2 regions of the Streptomyces sp. NPDC001480 genome follow, and region 2 is predicted to be linked to the other one. Evidence: riboswitches for the same ligand, from Rfam matches in the RefSeq annotation. Region 2 holds a riboswitch; the other holds the start of a gene.
What was found. Region 2 has a riboswitch for glycine ahead of gcvP (aminomethyl-transferring glycine dehydrogenase). Riboswitches for the same ligand answer to the same signal wherever they lie in the genome.
Positions count from the first base shown of each region.

Region 1: another riboswitch for glycine. It lies ahead of gcvT (glycine cleavage system aminomethyltransferase GcvT); the one in region 2 lies ahead of gcvP (aminomethyl-transferring glycine dehydrogenase).

Region 1 covers NZ_JBIAVX010000022.1:45,958-61,136, reverse strand. The annotation lists gene ACFY01_RS39425 (L-serine ammonia-lyase) at 1-1,006, opposite strand, end outside; gene glyA (serine hydroxymethyltransferase) at 1,063-2,340, opposite strand; gene gcvH (glycine cleavage system protein GcvH) at 2,355-2,732, opposite strand; gene gcvT (glycine cleavage system aminomethyltransferase GcvT) at 2,851-3,969, opposite strand; glycine riboswitch at 4,118-4,216, opposite strand; gene ACFY01_RS39405 (AAA family ATPase) at 4,395-5,099, shown strand; gene ACFY01_RS39400 (enhanced serine sensitivity protein SseB) at 5,176-5,967, shown strand; gene ACFY01_RS39395 (enhanced serine sensitivity protein SseB C-terminal domain-containing protein) at 6,124-6,924, shown strand; gene ACFY01_RS39390 (ABC transporter permease) at 7,266-8,264, shown strand; gene ACFY01_RS39385 (ABC transporter substrate-binding protein) at 8,297-10,072, shown strand; gene ACFY01_RS39380 (ABC transporter permease) at 10,145-11,152, shown strand; gene ACFY01_RS39375 (ABC transporter ATP-binding protein) at 11,149-12,240, shown strand; gene ACFY01_RS39370 (ABC transporter ATP-binding protein) at 12,237-13,658, shown strand; gene ACFY01_RS39365 (M1 family metallopeptidase) at 13,756-15,147, shown strand.
Region 2 covers NZ_JBIAVX010000002.1:698,487-713,665, forward strand. The annotation lists gene ACFY01_RS07130 (endo-1,4-beta-xylanase) at 116-1,165, opposite strand; gene ACFY01_RS07135 (carbohydrate ABC transporter permease) at 1,235-1,999, opposite strand; gene ACFY01_RS07140 (carbohydrate ABC transporter permease) at 2,071-3,069, opposite strand; gene ACFY01_RS07145 (extracellular solute-binding protein) at 3,079-4,371, opposite strand; gene ACFY01_RS07150 (hypothetical protein) at 4,804-5,118, opposite strand; gene ACFY01_RS07155 (amino acid transporter) at 5,111-7,066, shown strand; gene ACFY01_RS07160 (DUF1707 domain-containing protein) at 7,113-7,682, opposite strand; gene ACFY01_RS07165 (molybdopterin-binding protein) at 7,810-8,211, shown strand; gene ACFY01_RS07170 (molybdopterin-binding protein) at 8,286-8,705, shown strand; gene gcvP (aminomethyl-transferring glycine dehydrogenase) at 8,764-11,649, opposite strand; glycine riboswitch at 11,826-11,921, opposite strand; gene ACFY01_RS07180 (PRC-barrel domain-containing protein) at 12,036-12,422, shown strand; gene ACFY01_RS07185 (DNA polymerase IV) at 12,578-14,137, opposite strand; gene ACFY01_RS07190 (MerR family transcriptional regulator) at 14,237-14,920, opposite strand; gene ACFY01_RS07195 (bifunctional nuclease family protein) at 15,090-15,179, opposite strand, start outside.

The DNA.
Region 1 (15,179 bases), on a different contig from region 2:
CGCCGGAGATGGAGGCGTTCTCCTTGAAGAGCATGCCGATGGCGCCCGCGGCGAGCAGGAAGCGGACCACGCCCTCCTCGTCGGCGCCGGGGACGAAGTTGACGTAGTAGTGCAGGACGGCCGGGATGATGCCGGCCGCGCCGTTCGTGGGGGCGGTGACCACCCGGCCGCCGGCCGCGTTCTCCTCGTTCACGGCCATCGCGTAGAGCGTGATCCACTCCATCGCGCGGGCCAGCGGGTCGCCCTCGGCGCGCAGTTGCCGGGCGGAGACGGCGGCCCGGCGCCGTACCTTCAGACCGCCCGGCAGGATGCCCTCGCGGGACATGCCGCGCGCCACGCAGGACTGCATCACCCGCCAGATGTCGAGCAGGCCCTCGCGGATCTCCTCCTCGGTGCGCCAGGCCCGCTCGTTCTCCAGCATCAGGGCGGAGATCGACAGGCCGGTGTCCTTCGTCAGGCGGAGCAGCTCGTCGCCGGTGCGGAAGGGGTACTTCAAGACCGTGTCGTCGAGCTTGATGCGGTCCGCGCCGACCGCGTCCTCGTCGACCACGAAACCACCGCCGACCGAGTAGTACGTCTTGGCCAGCACCTCGGCGCCCTGCGCGTCGTACGCCCACAGGGTCATGCCGTTGGCGTGGTAGGGGAGGGCCTTGCGGCGGTGCAGGACGAGGTCGTCGTCGAAGGAGAACGCGATCTCGTGCTCGCCCAGCAGCCGAAGGCGCTTCGACGCCTTGATCGCCTCGATCCGGTCGTCCGCCGTCTCCACGTCCACCGTGCGCGGCGAGGCGCCCTCCAGACCGAGCAGCACCGCCTTCGGGGTGCCGTGGCCGTGGCCGGTCGCGCCGAGGGAGCCGTACAGCTCGGAGCGTATGGACGCGACGGACTCCAGCAGCCCCTCGTTGCGCAGGCGCAGGGCGAACAGACGGGCCGCGCGCATCGGGCCGACGGTGTGGGAGCTCGACGGGCCGATGCCGATCGAGAACAGGTCGAAGACCGAGATGGCCACGGGAACTCCTCCGAAAAGGGCGGGGGCACACGCCGTCGGGTGCCCCCACCAGGGAACTACTTGTTCAGACCGGGGTAAAGCGGGTGCTTGTCGGCAAGCGCCTGGACCCGGCCCTTCAGCGCCGCCGCGTCGGCGGCCCCGAAGGGAGAAGGCGCCTTGAGCGTCTCCGCGATCACGTCCGCGACCTCGGCGAAGTCCTCGGCCGTGAAGCCGCGGGTCGCCAGGGCCGGCGTACCGATCCGCAGACCGGAGGTGACCATGGGCGGACGGGGGTCGTTCGGGATCGCGTTCCGGTTGACCGTGATGCCGACCTCGTGCAGCCGGTCCTCGGCCTGCTGCCCGTCCAGCTCCGAGTCGCGCAGGTCGACCAGGACCAGGTGCACGTCCGTACCGCCGGACAGGACGCTCACCCCGGCCTCGCGGACGTCCGCCGCGCTGAGCCGCTCGGCCAGCAGACGCGCGCCCTCCAGCGTACGACGCTGGCGCTCCTTGAAGTCCTCCGAGGCGGCGACCTTGAAGGAGACCGCCTTGGCCGCGATCACGTGCTCCAGGGGGCCGCCCTGGAAGCCCGGGAAGACGGAGGAGTTCAGCTTCTTAGCGAAGTCCTTCTTCGCCAGGATGATGCCGCCGCGCGGGCCGCCGAGGGTCTTGTGGGTGGTGGAGGTGACCACGTCCGCGTGCTCCACCGGGTTCGGGTGGAGACCGGCGGCGACCAGGCCCGCGAAGTGCGCCATGTCGACCCACAGGTACGCCCCGGCCTCGTCGGCGATCCGGCGGAACTCGGCGAAGTCCAGCTGCCGCGGGTACGCCGACCAGCCCGCGATGATCACCTTCGGCCGGTGCTCCTTGGCCAGCCGCTCCACCTCGGCCATGTCGACCAGGCCGGAGTCGTCGACGTGGTAGGCGACCACGTTGAACTGCTTGCCGGAGAAGTTCAGCCGCATGCCGTGGGTCAGGTGGCCGCCGTGCGCCAGGTCCAGCCCGAGGATGGTGTCGCCGGGCTGGGCCAGCGCGAACAGGGCGGCCTGGTTGGCGGAGGCACCGGAGTGGGGCTGCACGTTGGCGTACTCGGCGCCGAACAGCTCCTTGACCCGGTCGATGGCGATCTGCTCGGCGACGTCGACGTGCTCGCAGCCGCCGTAGTAGCGGCGGCCCGGGTAGCCCTCGGCGTACTTGTTGGTGAGGACCGAGCCCTGCGCCTCCATGACCGCGAGCGGCGCGAAGTTCTCCGAGGCGATCATCTCGAGGGTGGACTGCTGGCGGTCGAGCTCGGCGTCGACCGCGGCGGCGATCTCCGGGTCGAGTTCGTGCAGGGACGTGTTCAGGACAGTCATACGGCTACGACTCCTCAGCCGGCGTTCTGGGCGGTGTACTCGTCGGCGGAGAGCAGGTCGGCCGGCTCCTCCGTGACGCGGACCTTGAACAGCCAGCCACCCTCGAAGGGGGCGGAGTTCACCAGCGACGGGTCGTTGACGACGTCCTCGTTGGTCTCGGTGACCTCGCCGGTGACCGGCGAGTACAGGTCGGACACCGACTTGGTCGACTCCAGCTCGCCGCAGGTCTCACCCGCGGTCACCGTGGAGCCGACTTCGGGGAGCTGGGCGTAGACGACGTCGCCGAGCGCGTTGGCCGCGAACTCGGTGATGCCGACCGTCGAGACGCCGTCCTCGGCGGCCGACAGCCACTCGTGCTCCTTGCTGTAGCGCAGCTGCTGGGGGTTGCTCATGGCCTGAATTCTCCTGTACGCGCGGGAGCGCTGATGAAGGGGGGACTGCTGTTGACGCGTGTGATCAGCGGGAATGTGCGCAGGGTCACGTCCGGACGCCGGGACCCGCGCCCAGTGTCTACTTCTGGCGCTTGTAGAACGGCAGCGTCACGACTTCGTACGGTTCGTGGCTGCCCCGGATGTCCACGCCGACACCGGGCGTGCCCGGCGCCGCGTGCGCCGCGTCGACGTAGGCCATGGCGATGGGCCTGCCCAGGGTGGGGGAGGGCGCACCGGAGGTGACCTCGCCGATCACCGTGCCGCCGGCGACGACCGGGTACCCGGCGCGCGGCACCCGGCGGCCCTCGGCGACCAGGCCGACCAGGACGCGCGGCGGGTTCTGCTCGGCGCGCGCGGCGGCCTCGGCCAGCGCCTCGCGGCCCACGAAGTCGCCCTCCTTCTCGAACTTCACCACCCGGCCGAGCCCGGCGTCGAAGGGGGTGAGCGAGGTGGTGAGCTCGTGCCCGTACAGCGGCATGCCCGCCTCCAGGCGGAGCGTGTCCCGGCAGGACAGGCCGCAGGGCACCAGCCCGACGCCCTCGCCGGCCCTGCTCAGCGCCTGCCACAGTTCGACGGCGTGCTCGGGCTTCACGAAGAGCTCGAAGCCGTCCTCGCCGGTGTAGCCGGTGCGCGCGATGAGCGCCGGGACGCCGGCGACCGTGCCGGGCAGGCCGGCGTAGTACTTCAGGCCGTCGAGGTCGGCGTCGGTGAGGGACTTCAGGATGCCGGGGGACTCGGGGCCCTGGACGGCGATCAGGGCGTAGGCGTCCCGGTCGTCGCGGACCTCGGCGTCGAAGCCGGCGGACCGCTCGACGAGCGCGTCGAGGACCACCTGGGCGTTGGAGGCGTTGGCCACGACCATGTAGGTGGCATCGGCCAGCCGGTAGACGATCAGGTCGTCCAGGATGCCGCCGTCGGCCCGGCAGATCATGGTGTAACGGGCGCGCCCGACACCGACCGAGGCGATGTTCCCGACGAGGGCGTGGTTCAGCAGTCCGGCGGCCTGGGGGCCGGTCACGGTGATCTCGCCCATGTGGGAGAGGTCGAACAGCCCGGCCCTGGTGCGCACGGCGAGGTGCTCGTCGCGCTCGGAGCCGTAGCGCAGGGGCATGTCCCAGCCGGCGAAGTCGGTCATGGTCGCGCCGAGCGAGCGATGCAGGGCATCGAGCGCGGTACGGCGGAGTTCGGTACTGCTCATCGGCGGTCGTCTCCCAAAGGCATGACGGGCGAGGTCGTTCCTCCCCATCTGTCATCGGAACCTGAGAGGTTCGCCCCGACCACCGAAGTGGTCATGGCTTGCACCTTGGGTGGAGCCGCTGACACAGCGGCCCGCTTTTCAGATGTGCCTCGCCCGCGCGGTAACGGTGCCTGAGAGATTCAAGGGAGGGACTTGCTCCTTCGGCGCCCCGCACCATCGGTGCCGGGGACTCTCCCGCGCGGATTCAAACGGCCGGTATGCAGTTGGCGCGCACATCATTGCACGCCGCCCCCTCTCCTTGACCACCCTTGCTTTGTGACCGGCCTGTGGCCGGAAGCGGACGGAACCGCGAGACATCGTGCATTACCTTCTCTTTACATTCAGTGGGGAGAACCTTTCCTGAACCCCCAGGGAGGACGATCACGGTGACAAGGACCACGGCATACGCGACGACGACGGACGTCGCCCTGCCCCAGCAGCCGGCGGCCCCGGCCCGCGAGCGGTGCGGCGACCTCCCCCACGCTCGGCTGCGCTCGCGCGGGGGGACCCCCATGGCACCGGTCGTCCGCGACCTGCGGGACCGTGCGGGGCGCAGTCCGCACGGCCTGCTCTTCGGCCCCCGTGACCTGGTGGTGGTCACCGGCCTGCCGGGCAGCGGCAAGTCGACGCTGATGCACCGCGCGGTCCGGGGCCCGCGCATCGACTCCCAGGACGCCCGCGACCGCTGGGAGCGCCGCATGCCCGGCTTCCTGCCGTACGCGGTGTACCGCCCCCTGGTCCGCCTCGCCCACTACGCCGCACTGCGCCGTGCCCTGCGCTCCGGCGAGGGGGTCGTCGTGCACGACTGCGGTACGCAGGCCTGGGTGCGCGACTGGCTGGCCCGCGCCGCCCGCCGCCGGGGCGGCACGCTGCACCTGCTGCTGCTCGACGTCCCGCCCGCCACGGCCCTTGAGGGCCAGCGCGAGCGCGGCCGGGGCGTCTCCCGGTACGCCTTCCTGCGCCACCGCAGGGCGGCCGCCCGGCTGCTGCGCGGGGTGGAGCGGGGCGAACTGCCCCAGGGCTGCGACTCGGCGGTGCTGCTCGACCGGGAGGCGGCGGACGTGTTGCGCCGCATCGGGTTCGCGGGCTGAGGAGACCCGCCCGGGCGCGCACAGGTACCCGCTAGCCTTTCAGCCACAACAGTTGGTCCCAGCAGGCGGTAGGCAGATGGACTTCCCGGCGGACTTTCCCGCGGACTTCCCGGCACAGACGCAACCCCATCCGCACAGCGGTTGGCCCGGCAACGAGCTGGAGGAGGTGCTGTCGGCTTCCTTCGGCATCCCCTTGGCCGGCGGCCGGATCATCGAGGTGCTGGGCCGGAGCTACGTCTGGGTCCCGCTGCCCAACGGCGGCGGCCCCGGCAGCGGCCCGCTCGACCTGCCCACCATGGAGATCGACGGCCAGGCGTACGTGCCGGTGTTCAGCTCCGAGGAGCAGTTCCGCCAGGTCGTCGGCTCCCACATCGGGTACACCGTCGCCCCGGCCGTGGAGTTCGCCCGCGGCCTGCCCCCGCACGTCGGCGTCGTCGTCAACCCGGACGGCATGGTCGGCGTCCCGCTCCCGCCCGAGGCCGTGGCCGAGCTGTGCCGGGCCGGCCGTACCCCGCTCGACGGCCCGGCGAGCGGCGGCCGCGTCCGCCTCTTCGAACCCGACTGGCAGGAGGACCCGGTCGACTTCCTCGCCGCCGCCTCCGCCGAGTTCGAGCGGATCGGCGTCGTCCGCACCGCCCGCCGCTGCCTGGCCGCCGTCGAGACGGCCGACCCGGTCATGTTCATAGGCGTCGAACTCACCCAGTGGGAGGGCGACCTGCGGGCCCTGCCCCTGGACGCCCTGGGCCGGGCCCTGGGCGCGGTCCCGGTGCGATGGCCGGTCAACCTGGTCCTGCTGGACGTGACCGACGACCCGGTGGCCGACTGGCTGAGGACGACCGTCCGGCCCTTCTACCAGCACGGCAACTGAAGCGCCCGCCCCGAGGGGCGCGGGGCCGTGTCGGCACACGGCCCCGAGCGACAAGCCACACACAACCCGCACCCGCCGACGGACACCGAGCCGCGAGCTCGCAGCGGCTTAAGCTGTTTCCACACGCGGGACGACTTCTCGAAGGGGCGGTAACAGGTGAGCGCGAGCGGCACCGCTGCGACCGGACAGGTCGAGCACATGCTGCGCCAGGTGACGCCCGGGCGTTACGACGCCTACGAGGCACTCCTCAGGGCGCTCGCGACCCCCGCCTCCGGCCAGATCTGGATGCTCCTGTGGCACGGCCAGGCCGGCTCCCCCGACGCCCAGTACGGGAACATGGAGGTGGAGGGCTTCGGCTACGCGCCCTGCGTCACCTCCGCCCAGGAGTTGTCGGCCAGCGGCTGGAACCGCTCCTACGAGGTGGTCGACGCGGTCGACGTGGCCCGCACCCTCTACCCGGACCGCTTCGGCCTCTGGCTCAACCCGCACGCCCCGGGCGGCGGCGTCGGCATCCCCTGGCTCGACCTGCGCCGGATCGCCACCGGCCTCGACCGCCAGCCCGCCGGCCCGCTGCGCCTGTCGGAACCCGGCATCGAGGTCCCGCAGTTCTACGCCCTGCTCGCGCAGAACGCCCACCGCACCCAGGCCGTCCGCTCGTTGCGCCGCGCCTGGGTGCAGCCCGCGCTCGGGGCGCCGTACCTCGCCATCGGCCTGGAGGTGTACGACGCCTCGCCGGCCGCCGTGGACTCGGTGCGCGCGATGATGCAGCAGTCCGTCGGGGCGGTCCCGGACGGACTGCCGGTGTCGACCGTCGTGATGTCGGACGAGTACGACCCCGTGGCCATGTGGATGCGGGCCAACGCCCGCCCGTTCTACGACCGTGAGGCGCACGCCCCCGCCCCGCCCACGGCACCCGCCGCCGGGTACGGTTATCCGCCGGCGCAGGGCGGTTACTGAGCGGATCGGGCCTCCGCGGTCCGCCCCTGGGCTTCACAGGGCCGACACATTTCTCCGCGCGTAGATCACCGACGATGATCCCGATCCGTCCGTAATGAAACTTTTTTCCCAACTGGCATGCGTCCGGGGTGTGTTACCCACTGTTCGGATAACGGAATCCCCTGCACTGCATCACGGTTGCGCATACTTTCCCCGTCAGCTCTGGCGGGTGATCGCGACGAAGCTGAAGACTCGCGACTCAGACGCAAGGTCGAGGGCCTCGTGTCCGAGTGCAAGTCGACAAAGCCGCAATCCGCGGCAGGCACAGGCCGGTCACCACCGGCGAGAGGGGTCAGGTCACTGTGACCGCACCGATCGAGACCACCGGGGCGGCAGCCGAGGCACAGCCGGAAGCTGTGCTCGAGGGTGCCGGTAAGGGGCAGATCGAGGGCCGTTCCCTGGGGCAGATCGCCTGGACCCGGTTCAAGAAGGACAGAGTCGCCGTCGTCGGCGGCGTCATCGTGATCCTGCTGATTCTCATCGCGATCCTCTCGCGCCCGATCCAGGCGATGTTCGGCCTCGACCCCAACGCCTTCCACCAGGACCTCATCGACGCCAACACCTCGCTGCCCAAGGGCGGCATGGGCGGCATGAGCGCCGGCCACCCGCTGGGCGTCGACCCGAAGTTCGGCCGTGACATCGCCACCCGCATCCTGGAGGGCTCCTGGGTGTCGCTGGTGGTCGCCTTCGGCGCCACGATCCTGTCCAACGTGATCGGCGCCATCATGGGCGTCGTCGCCGGCTACTACGGCGGACGGGTCGACTCGGTCATCAGCCGGCTGATGGACACCTTCCTCGCCTTCCCCCTCCTGCTCTTCGCCATCGCCATCTCCGCCACCCTCCAGGGCGGCGCGTTCGGCCTCAACGGACTGCCGCTCCACCTGAGCGTGCTCATCTTCGTCATCGGCTTCTTCAACTGGCCCTACCTGGGCCGGATCGTGCGGGGCCAGACCCTCGCCCTGCGCGAGCGGGAGTTCGTGGACGCCGCCCGCGGCATGGGCGCCAAGGGCCCGTACATCCTCTTCCGCGAGCTGATGCCGAACCTGGTCGGCCCGATCATCGTCTACTCGACGCTGCTCATCCCGACCAACATCCTCTTCGAGGCGTCCCTGAGCTTCCTCGGCGTCGGCATCCAGCCCCCGCAGGCGTCCTGGGGCGGCATGCTCCGGGAGGCCGTCACGTACTACCAGGTCGATCCCCAGTACATGATCGTGCCCGGACTCGCCATCTTCATCACCGTCCTCGCGTTCAATCTGCTCGGCGACGGTCTCCGCGACGCTCTCGACCCCCGCAGCCGCTAGGCAGCTCCCGAGAGCCCATCAAGTTTCCGATCATGGAGGGGAAGCAGACCATCATGCGAAGGTCAGCACTGGCCGCGGTTGCGGCCATCGGCTCCGCCAGCCTGCTCGTTGCAGGTTGCAGCAAGGCCGATGACAACAAGGACGGCGGCACGCCGAAGGCGGCCGGTGCCAACAAGGCGACCACGGGTGTCGTCAACGCGTCCACCAAGAAGGGTGGCACTGTCACCTACGAGATGTCGGACGTGCCGGACTCGTTCGACCCGGGCAACACGTACTACGCGTACATGTACAACCTCAGCCGGCTCTGGGCGCGCCCGCTGATGACGTTCACTCCCGGCCCCGGCGAGAAGGGCAACACCCTCGTCCCGGACCTCGCCGCGAGCAAGGGCGTCTCCAGCGACGGCGGCAAGACCTGGACGTACAAGCTGCGTTCGGGCCTGAAGTACCAGGACGGCACGCCGATCACCTCGAAGGACGTCAAGTACGCCGTCGAGCGGTCCAACTTCGCGCGTGACGTGCTCTCGCTCGGCCCGAACTACTTCCAGCAGTTCATGAAGGACGGCGACAAGTACAAGGGTCCGTACAAGGACAAGAGCGCCAAGGGCCTGTCCTCGATCGAGACGCCGGACGACACCACGATCGTCTTCCACCTGAACCGTTCCTTCCAGGAGTTCGACTACCTGGTGGCGGCCCCGCAGACGGCTCCGGTGCCGCAGGCCAAGGACGACGGCGTCGACTACGTCAAGCACATCGTGTCCTCCGGCTCCTACCAGTTCCAGAGCTACCAGGAGGGCAAGCAGGTCGTCCTGGTCCGCAACAAGAACTGGGACCCGAAGACCGACCCGCTGCGCAAGCAGTACCCGGACAAGATCGTCGTCAACCTGAAGGTCAACGCCGAGACGATCGACAAGGACGTCCAGTCCGGCGACGCCACGGCGGAGCTCACCGGTATCGGTGTCGGCGCCTCGACCCAGGCCAGCCTGCTCAACTCCGCGGACGGCAAGGCCAGCACCGACAACGCCTACGGTGGCCGCCTCGTCTACGCGGCGCTCAACACCAAGGTCAAGCCGTTCGACAACGTCGAGTGCCGCAAGGCCGTCCAGTACGCCATCGACAAGGTCTCCGTGCAGACCGCCGAGGGCGGCCCGATCCGCGGTGACATCGCCACCACCGTGCTCCCGCCGGACATCCCCGGCTACCAGAAGGCCGACGTCTACGCGACGCCCGGCAACAAGGGCGACGTCGCCAAGGCCAAGGAGCACCTGAAGGCCTGCGGCAAGAAGTCGATCACGACCAACATCACGGCCCGCTCCGACCGCCAGCAGGAAGTCGACGCGGCCACGGCGATCATCAGCTCGCTGAAGAAGGTCGGCATCAACGCCAGCCTGAAGCAGTTCCCGCAGGGCAAGTACTTCACCGACTACGCGGGTGTGCCGAAGTTCACCGAGAAGAACAACGTCGGCATCATGATGATGCAGTGGGGTGCCGACTGGCCGTCCGGCTACGGCTTCCTCCAGCAGATCCTGAACAGCAAGGCCATCAGCCAGTCCGGCAACACGAACCTGTCGCAGTTCTCGGACAAGGACGTCGACGCCAAGCTGGCCCAGGCGATCGCCGCCCCGGACGTGGCCACCCGCAACAAGGTGTACGCCGAGATCGACAAGGCCACCATGGACCAGGCGGTCATCGTCCCGCTGACCTACTTCAAGGTCCTGCTGTACCGCTCGCCGTACGCGACCAACGTGGTCTCCACGTCCGCCTTCAGCGGTCAGTACGACTACCTCAACCTCGGCACCACGAAGAAGTAGCAGCCCCGGAAGGCAGGTGAAGGCATTGGTGCCCGCGGGCTTCGCGGCCCGCGGGCACCAGCGCCGGTCCCCGTGATCTCGTACATCCTCCGTCGGACGGTAGCGGCAGTGATCCTGCTGCTGGTCGTCTCCGCGGTCACCTTCGCCATCTTCTTCCTGCTGCCGCGACTGGCCGGTCAGACAGCGGACCAGTTGGCTCAGCAGTACATCGGCAAGAGCCCGTCGAAGGCGGACATCGCCGCGGTCAAGCACAACCTCGGTCTGGACCAGCCCGTCTACGTCCAGTACTGGCACTTCATCAAGGGGATCGCGGCCGGCGCCGACTACAGCGTCGGTCCCAGCACGGTGCACTGCAACGCGCCCTGCTTCGGCTACTCCTTCAAGACCCACGAGGCCGTCTGGCCGAAGCTCGTCGACCGCCTTCCGGTGACCCTGTCGCTGGCCGCCGGCGCCGCCGTGATGTGGCTGCTGTCCGGTGTGGTGATCGGCGTCATCTCCGCGCTGAAGCCGCGCTCGGTCTTCGACCGCACCTTCATGGGCGTCGCGCTCGCCGGTGTCTCGCTGCCCATGTTCTTCACGGGCAACCTGGCGATCCTGCTCTTCACCTACCAGTGGCCGATCTTCGGCCGCACCTACGTCCCGCTCACCGAGAACCCGGCACAGTGGGCCAACACCCTCTTCCCGGCGTGGTGTTCGCTCGCCCTGCTGTACTCCGCCATCTACGCGCGGCTGACCCGCTCGGGCATGCTGGAGACGATGAACGAGGACTTCATCCGCACGGCCCGCGCCAAGGGCCTGCGCGAGCGCAAGGTCGTCGTCCGGCACGGACTGCGCGCCGCGCTCACCCCGATCATCACCGTCTTCGGCATGGACCTCGGTCTGCTGCTCGGCGGCGCGGTGATCACCGAGACCGTGTTCTCGCTGCACGGCATCGGTGAGTACGCGGTGGAGGGCATCACCGACAACGACCTGCCCCCCATCCTCGGCGTGACCCTGCTCGCCGCCTTCTTCGTAGTGATCGCAAATCTCCTGGTGGACCTGCTCTACGCGGCCGCCGACCCGCGGGTGAGGCTCTCGTGACCGAACTCTCCAAGACCGGCGCCGCAGTGGGGGAGCCCACCTCCGGCAGGGCGCCCGAAGCCTTCCTCGAGGTCCGCGACCTCAAGGTGCACTTCCCGACCGACGACGGCGTGGTCAAGTCCGTCGACGGACTCAGCTTCAAGCTGGACAAGGGCAGGACCCTGGCCGTCGTCGGCGAGTCCGGCTCCGGCAAGTCCGTCACCTCGCAGGCCATCATGGGCCTGCACCGGCTCGGCGCGCGCGGCAAGAACGTGCGGATGTCCGGCGAGATCTGGCTGGACGGCAAGGAACTGGTCTCCGCCTCCCCGGACGAGGTGCGCAAGCTCCGCGGCCGCGAGATGGCGATGATCTTCCAGGACCCGCTGTCCGCGATGCACCCGTACTACAAGGTCGGCGACCAGATCGTCGAGGCGTACCGGGTCCACCACGACGTCAGCAAGAAGGTCGCCCGCACGCGTGCCGTCGAGATGCTCGACCGGGTCGGCATCCCCGAGCCCGCCAAGCGCGTCGACAGCTACCCGCACGAGTTCTCCGGCGGTATGCGCCAGCGCGCCATGATCGCCATGGCGCTGGTCAACAACCCCGAGCTGCTCATCGCGGACGAGCCGACCACCGCCCTCGACGTGACCGTCCAGGCGCAGATCCTCGACCTGATCCGCGACCTCCAGAAGGAGTTCGGCTCCGCGGTCATCATGATCACGCACGACCTCGGCGTGGTCGCCGAGATCGCCGACGACGTCCTGGTGATGTACGGCGGCCGCTGCGTGGAGCGCGGTCCGGCCGGCGAGGTCTTCGAGCAGCCGCAGCACCCGTACACCTGGGGTCTGCTCGGCTCGATGCCCCGTATCGACCGCGAGACCTCCGACCGGCTCATCCCGGTCAAGGGCCAGCCGCCGAGCCTCATCAACGTCCCCTCGGGCTGCGCCTTCCACCCGCGCTGCCCGTACGCGGACATCCCCAAGGGGAACGTCACCCGCACGGTGCGTCCCGAGCTGGAGCAGGTGAGCACCGGGCACTGGACCGCCTGCCACCTCTCGGCGGAGGACCGTACGCGGATCTGGACCGAAGAGATTGCGCCGAAGCTGTGAGTGAGACGACGAAGACCGGGGTGACGAGCGGGGCCGCCGACGGCGAGGTGCTGCTCAAGGTCGAGGGCCTGACCAAGCACTTCCCGATCAAGAAGGGCATTCTCCAGCGCCAGGTCGGCGCGGTGAAGGCCGTCGACGGCATCGACTTCGAGGTGCGCAAGGGCGAGACCCTGGGCGTGGTCGGCGAGTCGGGCTGCGGCAAGTCGACCATGGGCCGGGTCATCACCCGCCTCCAGGACCCGACCGGCGGCACGATCACCTTCGACGGGCAGGACATCACGCGGCTGAACACCGGGCAGCTGCGCCCGCTGCGCCGCGACATCCAGATGATCTTCCAGGACCCGTACGGCTCCCTGAACCCCCGTCACACCATCGGCTCGATCGTCTCGGCGCCCTTCCGGCTCCAGGGCGTGGAGCCCGAGGGCGGTGTGAAGAAGGAGGTCCAGCGGCTGCTGGAGCTGGTGGGCCTGAGCCCCGAGCACTACAACCGCTACCCGCACGAGTTCTCCGGCGGTCAGCGCCAGCGCATCGGCATCGCCCGCGCGCTCGCCCTGAAGCCGAAGCTGGTGGTGGCGGACGAGCCGGTGTCCGCGCTGGACGTGTCGATCCAGGCGCAGGTCGTGAACCTGATGGACGACCTCCAGCAGGAGCTCGGCCTCACCTACGTGATCATCGCGCACGACCTCTCGGTCGTCCGGCACGTCTCGGACCGGATCGCGGTGATGTACCTCGGCAAGATCGTGGAACTCGCCGACCGCACCTCGCTGTACGAGGCGCCGATGCACCCGTACACCAAGGCGCTGATGTCGGCGGTGCCGGTACCGGACCCGAAGCGGCGGGGCGCGAAGAGCGAGCGCATCCTGCTCCGCGGCGACGTGCCGTCCCCGATCGCCCCGCCGAGCGGCTGCCGCTTCCACACCCGCTGCTGGAAGGCCACGCAGATCTGCAAGACCACCGAGCCGCAGCTCGTGGAGCTGAGGGCCGGTCAGCGGGTCGCCTGCCACCACCCGGAGAACTTCGCCGACCAGGCCCCGCAGGACACGGTGCTGCTCTCGGTGGCGAAGCAGGCGTCGGAGCTGGTTCCGGACGCGGTGCTGGAGGAGTCCGCGGAGACGTCGGCCGCGGTCGCCGCGGAGACCTCCGGCGGTCTCGCGAAGGAACCCTCGGCGGAGCCCGTCGAGGAGCCGGTCACCAAGGAGCCGGCCGCCGAGGCCAAGGTTCCGGCCCCCCGGTCCGCCGAAGCCGACGCGGAGGCCTCGACCGCCGAGGCGGCTGCCGACGCCGTGGCCCCGGCCGAGAAGACCGGCCCCGGTGCGAAGACGTCGACCGAGAAGGCCGCACCCGAGGCCGACTCCGGCGAGCCGGCGGAAGCCGAGGACACCCGGGAAGCCGAGTCCCAGGAGTCAACCGACAAGTAGCACATGACAACTCGGCAAAGTCATGTACATGCATGAACGGGAGAGCGCAGAGTCGTCCGTGTCCGTCTGATGATCGACACGATCGAAAGGGACGACCATGGCACTCTCCCGTTCGGCACGTTTAGGGGTTGTCGCCACCGCGGCGGCCTCTTTCTTCGCCGTAGCCGCATCCTCCGCCCCCACCCCCGGCGCGCCCGGCATCGGCGACAGCTACTTCCCGCAGCTCGGCAACGGCGGCTTCGACGCCCGCCACTACGACCTGTCCGTGGCCTACGACCCCGCCACCGACCGCCTCGACGGCCGTACGACGCTCACGGCCCGCGCCACCCAGAACCTCTCCTCCTTCGACCTCGACCTCCAGAAGCTGGAGGTCACCCGGGTCGAAGTGGACGGCAGACGCGCCCGGTTCACCCGGGACGGCGACGAACTGCGGATCACCCCGCGCAGCCCCGTGCGCAAGGGCCGGACCTTCACCGCCACGGTCACCTACGGCGGCGTACCCGAACCACTCGGCGGCCCCATCGTCTTCGGCTCGGACTACGGCTGGATGAAGACCGACGACGGCGTCTTCGTCGCCTGCGAACCCAACGCCGCCTCCACCTGGTTCCCGTCCAGCGACCACCCCTCCGACAAGGCCACCTACGACATCCGGATCAAGGCGCCGAAGGGCCTGACCGGCGTCTCCAACGGCCGGCTGGTCTCGACGTACGACAAGGGCGCCTCGACGTACACCCACTGGCGCGAGAACAGGCCCATGGCGACCTACCTCGCGACGGCCACCATCGGCAAGTTCGACGTGCGGACCGGGAAGACGCCCTCCGGCATCCCCATTTACGTCGCCATCGACCCGGTGCTGAAGAACAGCAACAGCGTCGACGTGTACGCCGTCACCGCCGCCGCCACCGACTACTGGTCCCAGATCTTCGGGCCCTACCCCTTCGAGGAGACCGGCGCGATCGTCGACGACATGCCCCAGGCCGGGTTCTCGCTCGAGGTGCAGAGCAAGCCCGCCTACTCGGCCGTGCGCAACGAGACGACGATCGTGCACGAGCTGGCCCACCAGTGGTTCGGCGACTCGGTCAGCGTGGCGAAGTGGAAGGACATCTGGCTGAACGAGGGCTTCGCCACCTACGCCCAGTGGCTGTGGGCCGAGCACCAGGGCACCCGCTCGGCGCACGACTCCTTCCTGGCCGGCTACAACTCGCGCCCCGCCGACTCCGACTTCTGGAAGCTCGAGGTCGCCGACCCGCAGCACGACACCATGTTCGCCTCGGCCGTCTACCAGCGCGGCGCGATGACCCTCCAGGCCCTGCGGGAACGGATCGGCGACAAGGCGTTCTTCAAGCTGCTGCCCGCCTGGACGAAGCTCCACCGGTACGGCAACGCCGACACCGCCGACTTCATCCGCCTCGCCGAGAAGGTGAGCGGACAGCAGCTCGACGACCTCTTCCAGACCTGGCTCTTCACCACAGGGAAACCGGCGCTCTGACCTGCACTTGTAAGGCGCATGCTCCCTGACAG
Region 2 (15,179 bases):
GCACCACCCCGGGCGGCCCCGCGCCGCCCGGTGACCTGAGGGGCCGGCTCGCACACACTCGGTGCGCACCGGCCCCGACGCATGTCCGGGGCCGACTACTGAGGGTGTCCGGTCGTCAGCCGAGCGCGTCGCGCAGTGCCTCGTACGCGGGCTTCGGCTTCAGCTGCTCGTCCCACGGCAGGGCCGCGCCCTCGCCCGGGAAGAAGGCCGGGATCCACGAGTACTTGTCGGTGTAGTCCCACACCGTCACCCCCGCGCACCGGCGCACCGCGAGGCAGGCCTCGGTCAGATCCCGGTACCAGGTCGCCTGCTCGGTCAGCTTGGCGTCGGTCGCGGGCAGCTGCATACGCACGTCGACCTCGGTCAGCGCGGTGTCCAGGCCGAGGCGGGAGAAGCGGCGGAGATTGTCCTCCAGAGTGGTGGGATAGCCGTACTGGAGGGCCAGGTGGGCCTGGAGGCCGATGCCGTTCAGGGGCACGCCCCGCGCCTTGAGGTCCTTGGCCAGGGCGTAGTAGGCGTCGCTCTTCGGGCCGGTCGCCTCGATGTTGTAGTCGTTGAGGTACAGCTTGGCGTGCGGGTCGGCCTTGTGGGCCCAGCGCAGCGCGTCGGCGATGTAGCCGGGGCCGAGGGTCTTGTACCAGAGGGTCTCGCGGTAGGTGCCGTCCTCGTTGAATGCCTCGTTGACCACGTCCCAGGAGTAGACCTTGCCCCGGTAGTGCCGTACCTCTTCGGTGATGTGCTTCTTCAGCACCGCCCGCAGCTCGCCGGCGGTCCACTCCCGTGAGGTGAGCCAGTCGGGCAGCTGGCTGTGCCAGACCAGGGTGTGGGCGCGGACCCGCTGGTGGTTGGCGCGGGCGAGAGCGACGATCTCGTCGCCCTTCGACCAGTCGAAGACGCCCTGCTGGGGCTCGGTCGCGTACCACTTCATGCCGTTGCCCGGCGTGATCATGTCGAATTCGGTGCCGAGGACCTTCGTGTACGCGCTGTCGGTCAGCTCGGGGTTGTCGGTGGCGCTGCCGAAGTAGCGCCCGTGCCGGTTGGCGAGCTCCGCAAGGGTGGGCTGCCGTCCGTGCGCCTGGGCGGCGGGGCCGGTGGCGACGCCCGCGGCCACCAGAACGGCCGCGAGGGCGCCGGCGAGTCTGAGGCGCGTACTGGTCCTGGGCATGGTGCGACTCCTCACTGTCGGATGTGCGGGGGGTCGTACTCGTCTGGGGGTCGTACTCGTCGGTGCGCGTCAGCCCTTGGTCGCGCCGGCGGTCAGACCGCCGACGAGCTGGCGTTCGGCGACGGCGTAGAAGGCGAGGGCGGGGACCATGGCAAGCACGAGGTAGGCGAAGACGCGGGCGTACTCCGCCGAGTACTGTCCCTGGAACTGCGCGACGCCGAGCGGCAGCGTCCACCACTTCGAGTCGGTGAACACCAGCAGCGGCAGCATGAAGTTGTTCCAACTGGTGACGACGGCCAGCACCGACACCGTGCCGAGTGCGGGCCGCGCCATGGGCAGCAGCACCCGCCAGAAGAACCCGAAGGCGCTGCACCCGTCGAGCGTGGCCGCCTCCTCCAGCTCGCCGGGGATCTGCCGGAAGAAGCCACGCAGGATGATGATGGTCATCGGCAGCCCGAAGGCGGCCTGCGGAAGGATCACGCCGAGCGGGTTGTCCAGCAGGCCGAGGTAGCGCAGCAACAGGAAGAGGGGCAGCGCTGCCACCGCGAAGGGGAACATCAGCCCCATCGTGAAGAAGGTGAACAGCACCTCCCGCCCACGGAAGGCGAACCGCGCGAAGGAGAAGGCCGCCAGCGCGGACGCGGCGACCACCAGCACGGTCGTCGCCACCGCGACCAGCGTGCTGTTGCCCACCAGCCGCCAGAAGTCACCCGAGCCGAGGATGTCCGTGTAGTTGCCGGTCAGCCAGTGCTCGGGCAGTCCGAAGGGGTTGCGGGAGAGCTCGGCGGTGGACTTGAAGCCGGACAGGACGGCGTACAGCAGGGGTACGACCATCACCGCGCCGACCGCGACGAGCACCAGGTGCAGCGGCAGTTCGCGTGCGCGTACGGCCTTGGTCCTGCGGGTCACTTGCCGTCTCCCCTCATCGTCGTGGTGGCCCCTTCGAGGTCACGGCGGAGCACGAACCGCTGGTAGGCGAGGGCGAAGGCGAGGCAGATCCCGAACATGACCACGCTGATCGCGCTCGCGTAGCCGACCTGGTAGCGCTTGAAGCCGTACTGGAACATGGTCACGGCCATCGTCTCGGAGTGGTGGTCGGGCCCGCCCTGGGTGATCACCCAGACCAGGTCGAAGAGCTGGATCGCCCCGATGACGGACAGGAAGACGCTGATGCGCAGGGTGGGCGCGAGCAGCGGCAGGGTGACGTTGCGGAACCGCTGCCAGGGATTCGCCCCGTCGATCAGCGCCGCCTCGGTCAACTCGGCCGGGATGGCCTGTAGTCCGGCGAGGTAGAGCATCATGTGGAAGCCGAAGTACTTCCAGGTCATGACTAGGAACAGCGTCGCCATGACGTAGGAGGGGTCGGCGAACCACTCCCCGCCGACGCCGCCCAGCCCGATGGCGCCCAGGACGTGGTCCGCGAGCCCGTCGTCGGGGGCGAAGATCATGCTGAACAGCACGCCGGTGATCGCCTCGGACAGGACGTAGGGCGCGAAGAACAGCATCCTGTACACGGCCCGCCCGCGCAGCCGCTGGTTGAGCGCGACGGCCATGGCGAGCGCGAACGGCAGTTGCAGCGCCAGGGACAGGGCCACCAGGAGCAGACAGCGCCACAGGTCTCCCAGGAAGACGTCGTCCTGGAAGAGCTGGGTGAAGTTGTCCGTGCCGATGTAGTCGGAGGGCATGCCGAAGCCGCCCCAGCGGAAGAAGGCGGCGTACAGCGCGAACAGCATCGGCAGCAGCACCAGCCCGATGAACAGCACCAGCGCGGGCACCTGGAAGCCGACCGCGGTCAGCCAGTTCAGCAGGCGCCGGCGCGCCCGTCCCCGGGCCGGCGTCGCCGCCGGGGAGGGGAGGGCGACGCCTGGGCCCGTCTGCTTGTCCGGGAGGAAGGTCGAGGTCATCGCCGGCTACTACGCTTCCTTCGCGGCCTTGGTGATCGACTGGGTGACCTGCTCGGGTGACTTCGAGCCGGCGATCAGCGCGGAGACGCTGTCGTTGACCTCCTGGCCCACGGCGGGCGCGTACGCCTGGTCGAGGTAGAGCTGGAAGCCGGTGGCGCTCTTCAACTGGGCTTGTACTGCCTTGGTGTTGGGGTCGGAGAGCGCCTTCTCGGCGCCGGGGACCACCGGAAGGGTGTTGGTCTTCTTGACGAGTTCCAGGTCGGTGGTCTCGGAGGCGAAGAACTTCAGGAAGTCGACGGCCGCCTGCGGGGCACCCTTGCGCAGGGCGTGCCCGCCGCCACCGCCGAACACCTCGGTGATCGCGCCCTTTCCGCCCTCGACGGCCGGGAAGGGGAAGAAGCCGAGGTTCGAGCCGAGGCCCTTGCCCGCGTCGGCCTCGACGACCGGGGCCCACTGCCCCATGAGCTCCATGGCCGCCTTGCCGTTGCCCACGGCGGCCGCCTGGCCGGTCGGGGTGGAGTACGAGGCGCCCAGGAACCCCTTCTGGAACGGCTGGAGTTGCACCAGGTCCTTGAGGTGCTGTCCGGCCTGGACGATCCCGGGGGCGGTGAAGTCCTTGGCCTCGTCCGCCTTCTTCAGCGCGTCGATTCCGGCCGTGCGCATGGCGAGGTAGGCCCAGTAGTACATCTCGGGCCACTTCTCCTTGCCGGCCACGGCGATCGGAGTGATGTTCTTCGCCTTCAGCTTCCTCACGGCGTCGAGGAAGCCGCTCCAGGTGGTGGGTGGGGCGCTGATGCCGGCCTGCTTGAAGAGCGCCTTGTTGTACCAGAAGCCGATCATGCCGATGTCGAACGGGACGCCGTACAACTTGCCGTCACTGATGTACGGCTGCTTGGCGACGGACAGCATCCCGTCGCCCCAGGGCTTGGTCCTGTCGGTGAGGTCCTCGACGAGCCCCGCGTCGATCTGTTGCTGGAGCACGCCGCCGCCCCACGTGTGGAAGATGTCCGGCAGCTTCCCCGAGGCGATCAGCGCCGTCATCTTCGCCTTGTAGGCGTCGTTCTCCAACTGGACGATCTTTATCTTGACCTTGGGGTTCTGCGCCTCGAACTTCTTGGCCAGACCGGCCCAGACCGTCTTCGTCGGCTGGGTGGTGGAGATGTTCCACCACTCGATCGTGGTCGTGCCGTTCGACGACCCTCCGTCCGAGTCGCCGCCGCAGCCGCTCAGTGCCGTCATACCCAGACCTGCCGCGGCGGAGGCCGCCAGGAAGCCGCGGCGGGAGAGTGCCGGGTCGCCCATCATGCGCTCCTTCTCTTCGAAACTTTCGGAACTATCCCGGAAAGCTGCGCTGCACCCTAGAGACCGCTCTCGGCGAGTGGCAACCCTTTGTACGACGCCTGTTGCGGCGGGATCTGGCGCCCCCGTGACCGAAAGCGCCGCAGTCGTACGTGCGGCTCACGCATTGCGGCTTCTGAACTGACGTTGGGGACGGGCTCCCCGGACCGTGCCTAACCGAAACATTCGGCGATCACATCGAACGTTCCGAACGGCGACTCTAGAAAGGCCGTTCGGGGGCGTCAAGGTGTCGCGCACGAGCTCGTCGACCCGGTCGGCCGGCAGCCGAACCCGTCGAAGGCGGCGTGGTCGGTTTCGCCGGCACTCTCGACCGAGAAGGAAACGGTGTCGGGGCCGCGAGTCCCTGCCGGACGGGCCCGATCCGGGCGACCACACTCACCACTCCCCCGCCAACCCGGGGTCGTAGTGGTGCGCCTCGCCCAGAAGCAGGGACAGCCAGGCCCGCCCGGCACCGCCATCGACCAGGGCGGCGGCGTCGATCAACTCCGCCGGCGGCGCACGGAGTTGCCCGCCCTGTGAGCACGCAGCGTCACAGCCGCCGTCCGCCCAGACCGTTCTTAACGCAAGCTTGACGCCCACCACCCCATGAATCAGAGGCCCACGCGTCACTCTCCGCATACGCTGATTGCCGCCGTCCGAGTGATGGCCGGAAACCCACTGAGCCCCACCCAGGAGCACGGCGATGGTCACGACCGAACACCCTCCTCCCAGCCGCCTGCGCGCTTGGATGCTGGAGGGTCTGTCCGACATGGGCAAGGCCGGCGGCCACGCGGGACCGCACGCGGAGCCCGAGCCTCCGCACAAGGGTCAGCGCTGGTGGCGGGTGATGTGCCTGACCGGCGTGGACTACTTCTCCACCCTCGGCTACCAGCCGGGCATCGCCGCCCTGGCCGCCGGACTGCTGTCGCCGATCGCGACCGTCGTGCTGGTCGTGGTCACCTTGGCCGGCGCCCTGCCGGTCTACCGCCGGGTGGCCGAGGAGAGCCCGCGGGGCGAGGGTTCCATCGCGATGCTGGAGCGGCTGCTCTCCTTCTGGCAGGGCAAGCTCTTCGTGCTCACCCTGCTGGGCTTCGCGGCCACCGACTTCCTGATCACCATCACCCTCTCCGCCGCCGACGCCTCCACCCACCTCGTGGAGAACCCGCACCTGACCAGCACGCTCCACGGCCACCAGATGGTGATCACGCTCTTCCTGGTGGCCCTGCTCGGCGCGGTGTTCCTCAAGGGCTTCCTGGAGGCGATCGGCGTCGCCGTCGCCCTGGTCGGCATCTACCTCGCGCTGAACGTCGTCGTGGTGATCGTCGGTCTGTGGCACGTCGCCACGGCCGGGCACGTGGTCACCGACTGGACCAGCGCTCTGACCACGGAACACAGCAACGTCTTCGTCATGATCGGCCTGTCCCTGCTGGTCTTCCCGAAGCTGGCCCTGGGCCTGTCCGGCTTCGAGACCGGCGTCGCCGTCATGCCACACGTCCAGGGCGACGACAGCGACACCGAGGAGCACCCCAAGGGCCGCATCCGCGACACGAAGAAACTGCTGACCGCCGCCGCCGTCATCATGAGCGCCTTCCTGATCGCCACCAGCTTCATCACCACGGTCCTGATCCCGGAGCAGGAGTTCAAGACCGGCGGCCAGGCCAACGGCCGCGCGCTCGCCTACCTCGCCCACGAGTACCTGGGCAACGGATTCGGCACGGTCTACGACGTCTCCACGATCGCCATCCTGTGGTTCGCGGGCGCCTCCGCGATGGCCGGCCTGCTCAACCTGATGCCGCGCTACCTGCCCCGCTACGGCATGGCCCCGCACTGGGCGCGCGCCGTCCGCCCGATGGTCATCGTCTTCATCCTCATCGCCTTCCTCGTCACCTGGATCTTCGACGCCGACGTCGACGCGCAGGGCGGCGCCTACGCCACCGGCGTGCTGGTCCTGATCAGCTCCGCCGCCATCGCCGTCACCATCGCCGCCCGCAAGGCGGGACAGCGGAAATGGACGATCGCCTTCGCCGCCATCTCCGCCGTCTTCCTCTACACGACGGTCGTGAACGTCATCGAGCGCCCGGACGGTGTGAAGATCGGCGCCTGCTTCATCGTCGGCATCATCCTGGTCTCGCTGCTGTCCCGGCTGGCCCGCGCCTTCGAACTACGCGTGACCCGGGTGACGCTGGACGACATGGCGCAGCGGTTCGTCCGCGACATAGCCAGCCGCAAGATCCGGCTCATCGCCAATGAACCCGATCGGCGGGACAAGGCCGAGTACCGCGACAAGATCGAGCAGATCCGGGCCGACAACGACATCCCCGCCCAGGAGGACTTCGTCTTCGTCGAGGTCACGGTGACCGACCCCTCCGAGTTCGAGGCGGAGCTGACCGTACGCGGCGAGGTGCTTCACGACCGCTACCGCGTCCTGACCCTGGAGTCCTCCTCCATCCCCAACGCTCTCGCCGCCCTGCTCCTGCACGTCCGCGACACCACGGGCTGCATCCCGCACATCTACTTCGAGTGGACCGAGGGCACGCCCTTCGCCAACTTCCTGCGCTTCTTCCTCTTCGGCCAGGGCGAGGTCGCCCCCGTCACCCGGGAAGTCCTGCGCGAAGCGGAACCGAACCGCGAACGGCGGCCGCGCGTCCACACCGGGTGACCTGCGGGCAGCGAGGACGACCCTTGGTCGGACCGGGTGGCCGCGGTCAGGCCGCCGTCCCCCTCCGCAGGAACCGGCGCCGCGGCGGCCCGGTCACGACCCGGCCATAGCTCATCCGCCCGCGTATCTCCACGCGCAGGACGACCGGTATCCCGGGCTCAACCGCCGGACGCGACCGGATCTTCGCGTAGCCGATCGCGAGGGAGTCGGTGTCCACGACCACTCCCGGCCGGGTCACCAGCCGCAGGGTGCCGCCCCGCATGTCCAGGTCGATGCCCAGGGTGTCGTGTGCGATCACCGCCCCGGTGAAGTCCAGCGTCACGTCGCCCCACGACGAGTCGATCTCCAGGCGCCGTGGAACCACCCAGCCCTGACCACGCAGGGCGGAGCCGCCCTGCTGCTCGATCCGGACCACGTCCTTGACCGGGACCGGCGCGGCCGCCTCCGGCAGATCGGACGTCAGCCCGGCCAGCTCGCCCAGGGTCCGGGCGGCCAGGGCCGCACCCACCCGCTCGTCGAGCTCCTCGCCCGTCAGCCGGCCGTCCCCCGCCGCGGCCGTCAGCACATCCACGACACGGTCCCGGTCCGCGTGTGCGGCCCGCAGCTCAGCCGACATGCCCCTCACCCCGATTTCCGATCGGCGACCATGACCAAGAAGAACGCGAACTAAAGATATATCGCGTTATACCCAACGGACAACCCCCCTCCACGGTCCCCAGCGCATTCGCCCTATCGTGACCGGCATGCAGTCCTACACGATCGGCCAAGCGGCGCGGCTGCTCGGCGTGAGCCCGGACACCGCCCGCCGCTGGGCGGACGCGGGCCGGGTGGCGACCCATCGCGACGAGGCGGGGCGGAGGCTCGTCGACGGCAAGGACCTCGCCGCGTTCTCCGTCGAGCTCGCCAAGGCGGGCGGCGGCGAGGATGACACGGGCACCTCCTACACCTCGGTCCGCAACGCCTTCCCCGGCATCGTCACCGCGATCAAGCTCGGCGACGTCGCGGCCCAGGTCGAGATCCAGGCCGGGCCCCACCGCCTGGTCTCCCTGCTCACCCGCGAGGCCGTCGAGGAGCTGGGCCTGGAGGTCGGCATGGAGGCCACCGCCCGAGTGAAGTCGACGAATGTACATATCGACCGGGTGTGACACCGGGCACCCGACGACGCCGCAAATCCGCATATACCCTGCCTGAATGCCCTCGCCCACTACGGTGTGGGGCCATGACCCTGAGCATCCGCAACCAGCTTCCCGGCACCGTCACCGCCGTCCACCCCGGGGAGGTCATGACCATCGTCAAGGTCCGCCTCGACGGTGGCCAGGGCCTCACGGCGGCCATCACTTCGGAGGCCGCCGAGGAGCTCGCGCTCGCCCCGGGTGCCGCCGTCCGCGCCCTGGTGAAGGCGACGGAGGTCTCCCTGGCCACCAGCCGGGTCGACGGCCTCTCGATCCGCAACCAGGTCCCCGGCACCATCACCCATCTCACGATCGGAACTGCCATGGCCTCGGTGAGGGTGACCGTGGACGGTGGCGAACTCACCGCGGCGATCACGAAGGAGGCGGCCACCGACCTCGGCCTCTTCGTGGGCTCCGACGTCGTCGTCCTGATCAAGTCGACCGAGGTGTCGCTGGCGACGGCGTGAACGCGCAAGGGCCCCGCCCGGACACGGACGGGGCCCAGGGGCCTGGCCTGCGGCTTGCTCAGTCCTCGTACGCGTCCAGCGGCGGGCAGGAGCAGACGAGGTTGCGGTCGCCGAAGGCCTGGTCGATGCGGCGCACCGGCGGCCAGTACTTGTCGGCGGCCGAGACCCCGGCCGGGAACACGGCCTCTTGGCGGCTGTAGCCGTGCTTCCATTCCCCGCCGAGCGCGGCGGCGGTGTGCGGGGCGTTCCGCAGCGGGTTGTCCTCGGCGGGCCACTCGCCGGCGCCGACCTTCTCGATCTCCGCGTGGATCGCGATCATCGCGTCGCAGAACCGGTCCAGCTCGGCCAGGTCCTCCGACTCGGTCGGCTCGATCATCAGCGTGCCGGCCACCGGGAAGGACATCGTCGGCGCGTGGAAGCCGTAGTCGATGAGCCGCTTGGCCACGTCGTCCACGGAAACGCCGGTCGCCTTGGTCAGCGGGCGCAGGTCGATGATGCACTCGTGCGCCACCAGGTCGCCCGGGCCGGTGTAGAGCACCGGGTAGTGCGACTCGAGGCGCTTGGCGATGTAGTTGGCGGAGAGCACGGCCACCTGGGTGGCGCGCTTGAGGCCCTCGCCGCCCATCAGGCGGACGTACGCCCACGAGATCGGCAGGATGCCCGCCGAGCCCCAGGGCGCGGCCGAGATCGGACCGACGCCCGTCTCGGGGCCGGCCGCCGGCTGGAGCGGGTGGTTCGGCAGGTAGGGCGCAAGGTGCTCGCGCACGGCCACGGGGCCGACGCCGGGACCGCCGCCACCGTGCGGGATGCAGAACGTCTTGTGCAGGTTGAGGTGGGAGACGTCACCGCCGAAGTGGCCCGGCTTGGCGAGACCGACCAGCGCGTTGAGGTTGGCGCCGTCGACGTACACCTGGCCGCCGGCGTCGTGGACCCGGGCGCAGATGTCGGCCACGTGCTCCTCGAACACGCCGTGCGTCGACGGGTACGTGATCATCAGCACCGCCAGCTCGTCACGGTACTGCTCGATCTTCGCCCGCAGGTCCTCGACGTCGATCTCGCCGTCCCCGGCGGTCTTCACCACGACGACCTTCATGCCCGCCATCACGGCGCTGGCGGCGTTGGTGCCGTGCGCGGAGGACGGGATGAGGCAGACGGTGCGCTGGTCGTCACCGTTGGCGCGGTGGTAGCCGCGTACGGCGAGCAGGCCGGCGAACTCGCCCTGCGAACCGGCGTTCGGCTGGAGCGAGACCTTGTCGTATCCGGTGACCTCGGCGAGACGCTCCTCCAGCTCACGGATGAGCGTGAGATAGCCCTGCGCCTGCTCGGCGGGCGCGAAGGGGTGCAGCTGCCCGAACTCGGGCCAGGTGACCGGCTCCATCTCCGTGGTCGCGTTGAGCTTCATGGTGCAGGAGCCCAGCGGGATCATGCCGCGGTCGAGCGCGTAGTCGCGGTCGGCGAGCCGGCGCAGGTAGCGCAGCATCGCGGTCTCGGAGCGGTACTGGTGGAAGACGGGGTGGGCGAGGTAGTCGTCGGTGCGCAGCAGTGCCTCGGGGAGGGCGTCCGCGCTCGCCGCGTCCAGCGCCTCGATGTCCCCCTCGACCCCGAACGCCGTCCATACGGCGCTCAGCTGGGCGCGGGTCGTGGTCTCGTCACAGGCGGCCGAGACGTGGTCGGCGTCGACGAGCCGCAGGTTGACCCCGTTCTCCCGGCCGGCGGACACGACCTCGGCGGCCCGGCCGGGCACACGCGCGGTGACGGTGTCGAAGAAGGCTCCGTGGGCGACCTCGACGCCCCCCGCCCGCAGTCCCTCGGCCAGGAGGGTGGCGTACCGGTGGGTGCGCCGCGCGATGACCTTCAGGCCCTCGGCTCCGTGGTAGACGGCGTACATGCCGGCCATGACGGCGAGCAGCACCTGGGCGGTGCAGATGTTGCTGGTGGCCTTCTCACGGCGGATGTGCTGCTCGCGGGTCTGAAGCGCCAGCCGGTAGGCCTTGTGGCCGTCCGCGTCGACGGACACGCCCACCAGGCGGCCGGGCAGGCTGCGGGCGAACTTCTCGTGCACCGCCATGTAGCCGGCGTGGGGGCCGCCGAAGCCCATGGGCACGCCGAAGCGCTGGGTCGTACCGATCGCGATGTCCGCGCCGAGCTCACCCGGGGAGGTGAGCAGGGTCAGCGCCAGCAGGTCGGCGGCGACGGTGACGAGCGCGCCGAGCTCGTGCGCCCGGTCGACGACGGGCTTGATGTCCCGTACGGCCCCGGAGGCGCCCGGGTACTGGATCAGCACGCCGTTGATCTCACGCTCGGCGACCTCGGCCGGGATGCCCTCGCTGAGGTCGGCGACCACGACCTCCACGCCGGTCGGTTCGGCGCGGGTCTGGATCACGGCGATGGTCTGCGGCAGCGCGTCCGCGTCGACCAGGAAGAGGCCCTTCTTGTTCCTGCCCATGCGCCGGGAGAGTGCCATCGCCTCGGCCGCTGCCGTGCCCTCGTCGAGCAGCGAGGCACCGGAGGTCGGCAGCCCGGTGAGCTCGGCGACCATGGTCTGGAAGTTCAGCAGGGCCTCGAGCCGTCCCTGCGAGATCTCCGGCTGGTACGGCGTGTAGGCGGTGTACCAGGCCGGGTTCTCCATCACGTTGCGCAGGATGACGGGCGGTGTGAAGGTCCCGTAGTACCCGAGCCCGATCATCGAGTCGAGGACCTGGTTGCGGTCGGCGAGCGAACGCAGCTCGGCGAGCACCTCGGCCTCGGTACGGGCACCCGGCAGGTCCAGGGCGTCGGCATTCTTGATCACATCCGGCACCGCGGCGGCGGTCAGCTCGTCGAGCGAGCCGTAGCCGACGTGCGCGAGCATCTTGGCCCGCGCCTCCTGGTCGGGCCCGATGTGGCGCTGCTCGAAGGGGATGCCCTGTTCGAGCTCGGAGAGCGGAGTGCGGTGGGCGGTCATTGCGGAGGCCTCCTGGTCTGACGCGACCTTCGAGGGGCACCCCGGCGCGGGTACCCCGACGGCCTCCCCCTCTGTCATCTCAACCTGAGAGCTTCACCGGGTCACCCGAGGGCCCCGGCTTTCACCGTCGGTGAGAGCGGAAGCCGTCGAGACACCGCCCTGCTTTCCAGAGTGACCTCGTCCGTGCGGTACGTGAGCCTGAGAGATTCCGGGGAGGAGTTGCTCCTTCGGCGCCTCCGGTGATGTCCGGAGGACTCTCCCGCACGGGGTCAGCAGCCGCTTGCCAGCGTACCAGCGAGGTCAACGCATGTTCCTTCGAGTGGCCACCTTGGTGAATGTGCTCTTTTGTAGTGCTTACGGATGAGTTGCGACCAAGAGGAGGGACCGTGCGAACCGACATCGATCCGCGCCACCTGATCGGCCGCAAGGCGTTCGACCGCAACGGCGACAAGATCGGCACGATCGACGAGGTCTACCTCGACGACGCGACCGGCGAGCCGGAGTGGGCGGCCATACGCACTGGCCTGTTCTCCAGGGACGCCTTCGTCCCACTGGAGCCCAGCGAACTGATCGACGGCACCCTCCGGGTCCCCTTCGACCGGTCCCTCATCAAGGACGCGCCCGATTTCGGCGTCGGCCGCCATCTCTCGCCCGAACAGGAACTCCAGCTCTACCACCACTACGGCCTCGACGTGACCTCGTCTCCTCCGCCCCCGGACCGCGACTTCGGCCATTTGGCGGGCACGGACGAGACGGCGGGACCGGCGCAGTGACCCGTCCCGACCCGCCCCGTCCGCAGCCGCCGGTCATACCCCACAGAACGGCCCTGTGCCGGCCGCTTCCGCCCGGAGTACCGCCCCGGGCACGCACCCGATCCCTCGTCCGCCTCAGCCCCGTCCGCACCGCGGAGGGACTCATCCGTACCGCGTCAGGGCGTGCCGGCACCGCTTTGCGATCCCTCCGCACCGATTCCGGCCCGGTCCGCACCACTCGCGTGTCCGCCCGCACCTTTCTCGGGCCGGTCCGCACTCCTTCCGAGCCTCTCCGCACCGATGGGAGCCCGCTCCGCATCACTCCCTGACATCTCCGCATCGCCCCCGGACCCCGCCGTTCCGCCCCCGGCGCCCGCCGCATCTCCATGGAGCCCGCTCACAGCGGCCGGAGCGGTCAACGGCAGCGGATCCGCCGGTTCCAGGGCCGGGTCGTCGACCTGGAAGGTCCGCACGCGGCCGGGCTCCGAGCCGGGCGTCTCGAAGCGCACGGTGACCCGCCCGAGCCCGCTGCCCTGCACCCAGCCGTGCCCCCACTCCGCATGCCGCACGTCGTGCCCCGCGGGCCAGCGCCGCTCGCCCGGTGTCGGCTGTTCCGCCACGGGCTCGGGCACCGCTTCCTCCGCGGCCGTTTCCGCCAGCTCACCCGCCGCCTGGGCGAACAGGTCCTCCTGCGTGTAGTCGGCGAGACCCGACACGCCCACCCCGAGCAGCCGTACGCCACCGGTCGTGTCTACGGAGTCCAGCAGCCGGGCCGCCGCCTCCCGCACGACCGCCGGATCGTCCGTGGGCCCACGCAGCGTCTCCGACCGGGTCAGTGTCGAGAAGTCGTACCGCCGCACCTTCAGCACGATGGTCCGCCCTGACAGCCCGGCGTCGCGCAGCCGCCGCACGCACCGGTCGGCGAGTCGCCGCACCTCCAGGCCGACCCGGAGCCGGTCGTGGATGTCGACGTCATAGGTGTCCTCGACCGATACCGACTTGGCCTCCCGCTCCGCCACCACGGGCCGTTCGTCGTGCGCAAGCGCCATGGCGTACAGGGCTTGACCGTGGGCCTTGCCCAGCAGCCGTACGAGCTCGTCCTCGCCCGCCTCGGCGAGTTCGTCGACCGTGGTGATCCCGGCGCGTCTGAGATGGTCCCCGGTCGCCGGCCCCACCCCGGGCAGCGTCCGTACCGACATCGGGCCCAGCATCGCCCGCTCCGTCCCCGGCTCGATCAGTACCAGCCCGTCCGGCTTGGCCTGCTCGGAGGCGATCTTCGCGAGCATCTTGGAGGCGGCGAGCCCCACCGACCCCGTCAGTCCGGTGACCGCCCGTATGTCCGCGCGCAGCTTCTCCCCGGCCAGCCGCGCCGATTCCTCGTCCCGCGCCGTTCCCCCCGCCTCCAGGTCCACGAACGCCTCGTCCAGGCTCAGCGGCTCGACGAGCGGGGACAGTGCCCGCAGCAAGCCCATCACCTGTTCACTGATCGACCGGTACAGCCCGAAGCGCGGGACGAGATAGGCGGCGTTCGGGGCGAGCCGGCGCGCCTGGCCCATGGGCATCGCCGAGTGCACCCCGAAGACCCGTGCCTCGTACGACGCGGTGGCGACCACTCCGCGCGGCCCCAGCCCGCCCACGACGACGGCCTTCCCGCGCAGGCTCGGCTTGGATGCCTGCTCCACCGAGGCGAAGAAGGCATCCATGTCGAGATGCAGGATCGTGGGCGCGTTTCTCACATCTCCGATGCTGCACCACGCCACTGACAATGCCTCGGCAGCCCGTACGCGGGACGCACGGCGTCCTTCGCCACCGAGGGACGGGCACGGCGGGCGCGGTCAGACCGCCCGGTTGCGTCGCCGCGCCAGCTCGTCGGCGGGGTTCTGCCCGACGAGCGTCTCCCCGGTGTCGATGCGCTCTCCGTGCAGCTGGGAGAGAGCGCTCTCCACGTCCCGCCACACCACGCCCACGGCGATCCCGAAGATCCCCTGGCCGCCCTGGAGCAGGGCGTGGACCTCGTCGGGGGACGTGCACTCGTAGACCGTGGCGCCGTCGCTCATCAGCGTCATGCGCTCCAGGTCACGGAAACCGCGTTCCCTGAGGTGCTGGACGGCGGTGCGGATGTTCTGGAGCGAGACGCCGGTGTCCAGAAAACGCTTCACGATCTTCAGGACGACGACGTCCCGGAAGCTGTACAGCCGCTGTGTGCCCGACCCGTAGGCGGGCCGCACGCTCGGCTCGACGAGGCCGGTGCGGGCCCAGTAGTCGAGCTGCCGGTAAGTGATGCCGGCGGCCGCGCAGGCCGTCGGACCGCGGTAGCCGATCTGCTCGGACGCCATGGACGCCGCCCCTCCGCCGCTCGGCACGGCCGTCGGTCGCTGCGGAACGTGGTCGGCCGCGCCACCGTGGGAGGGATACCCCGTGCCCGAGCGGAGCCGAGAGCCTGGGGGAGGGTACGGACCGCTCTCCCCGAAACCTCGTCCGGGGGCACCCCCAGCCGTACCGTCGCCGCTGCTTCTCACGCCGACCTCCGTCCTTGACCTGCCTTCTCGACGGTAGGCAGTCACCGGGGGTGCGTCAACGATCGCCACACTCGGCACGCCGAGTGATAATCACCCTAAGAGTGGTTTACCGTACCTCACCGCGGGGAAAGGCTAGCCGAATGCGCCGACGGGGAGCGCCAGGGCGCTCTCACTGGCTGCTGGTACCGAAGTCCTCGGGCGAGATCTGGTCGAGGAACTCGCGGAACTTCTCCACCTCGTCCTCCTGCTCGTCCGGGAT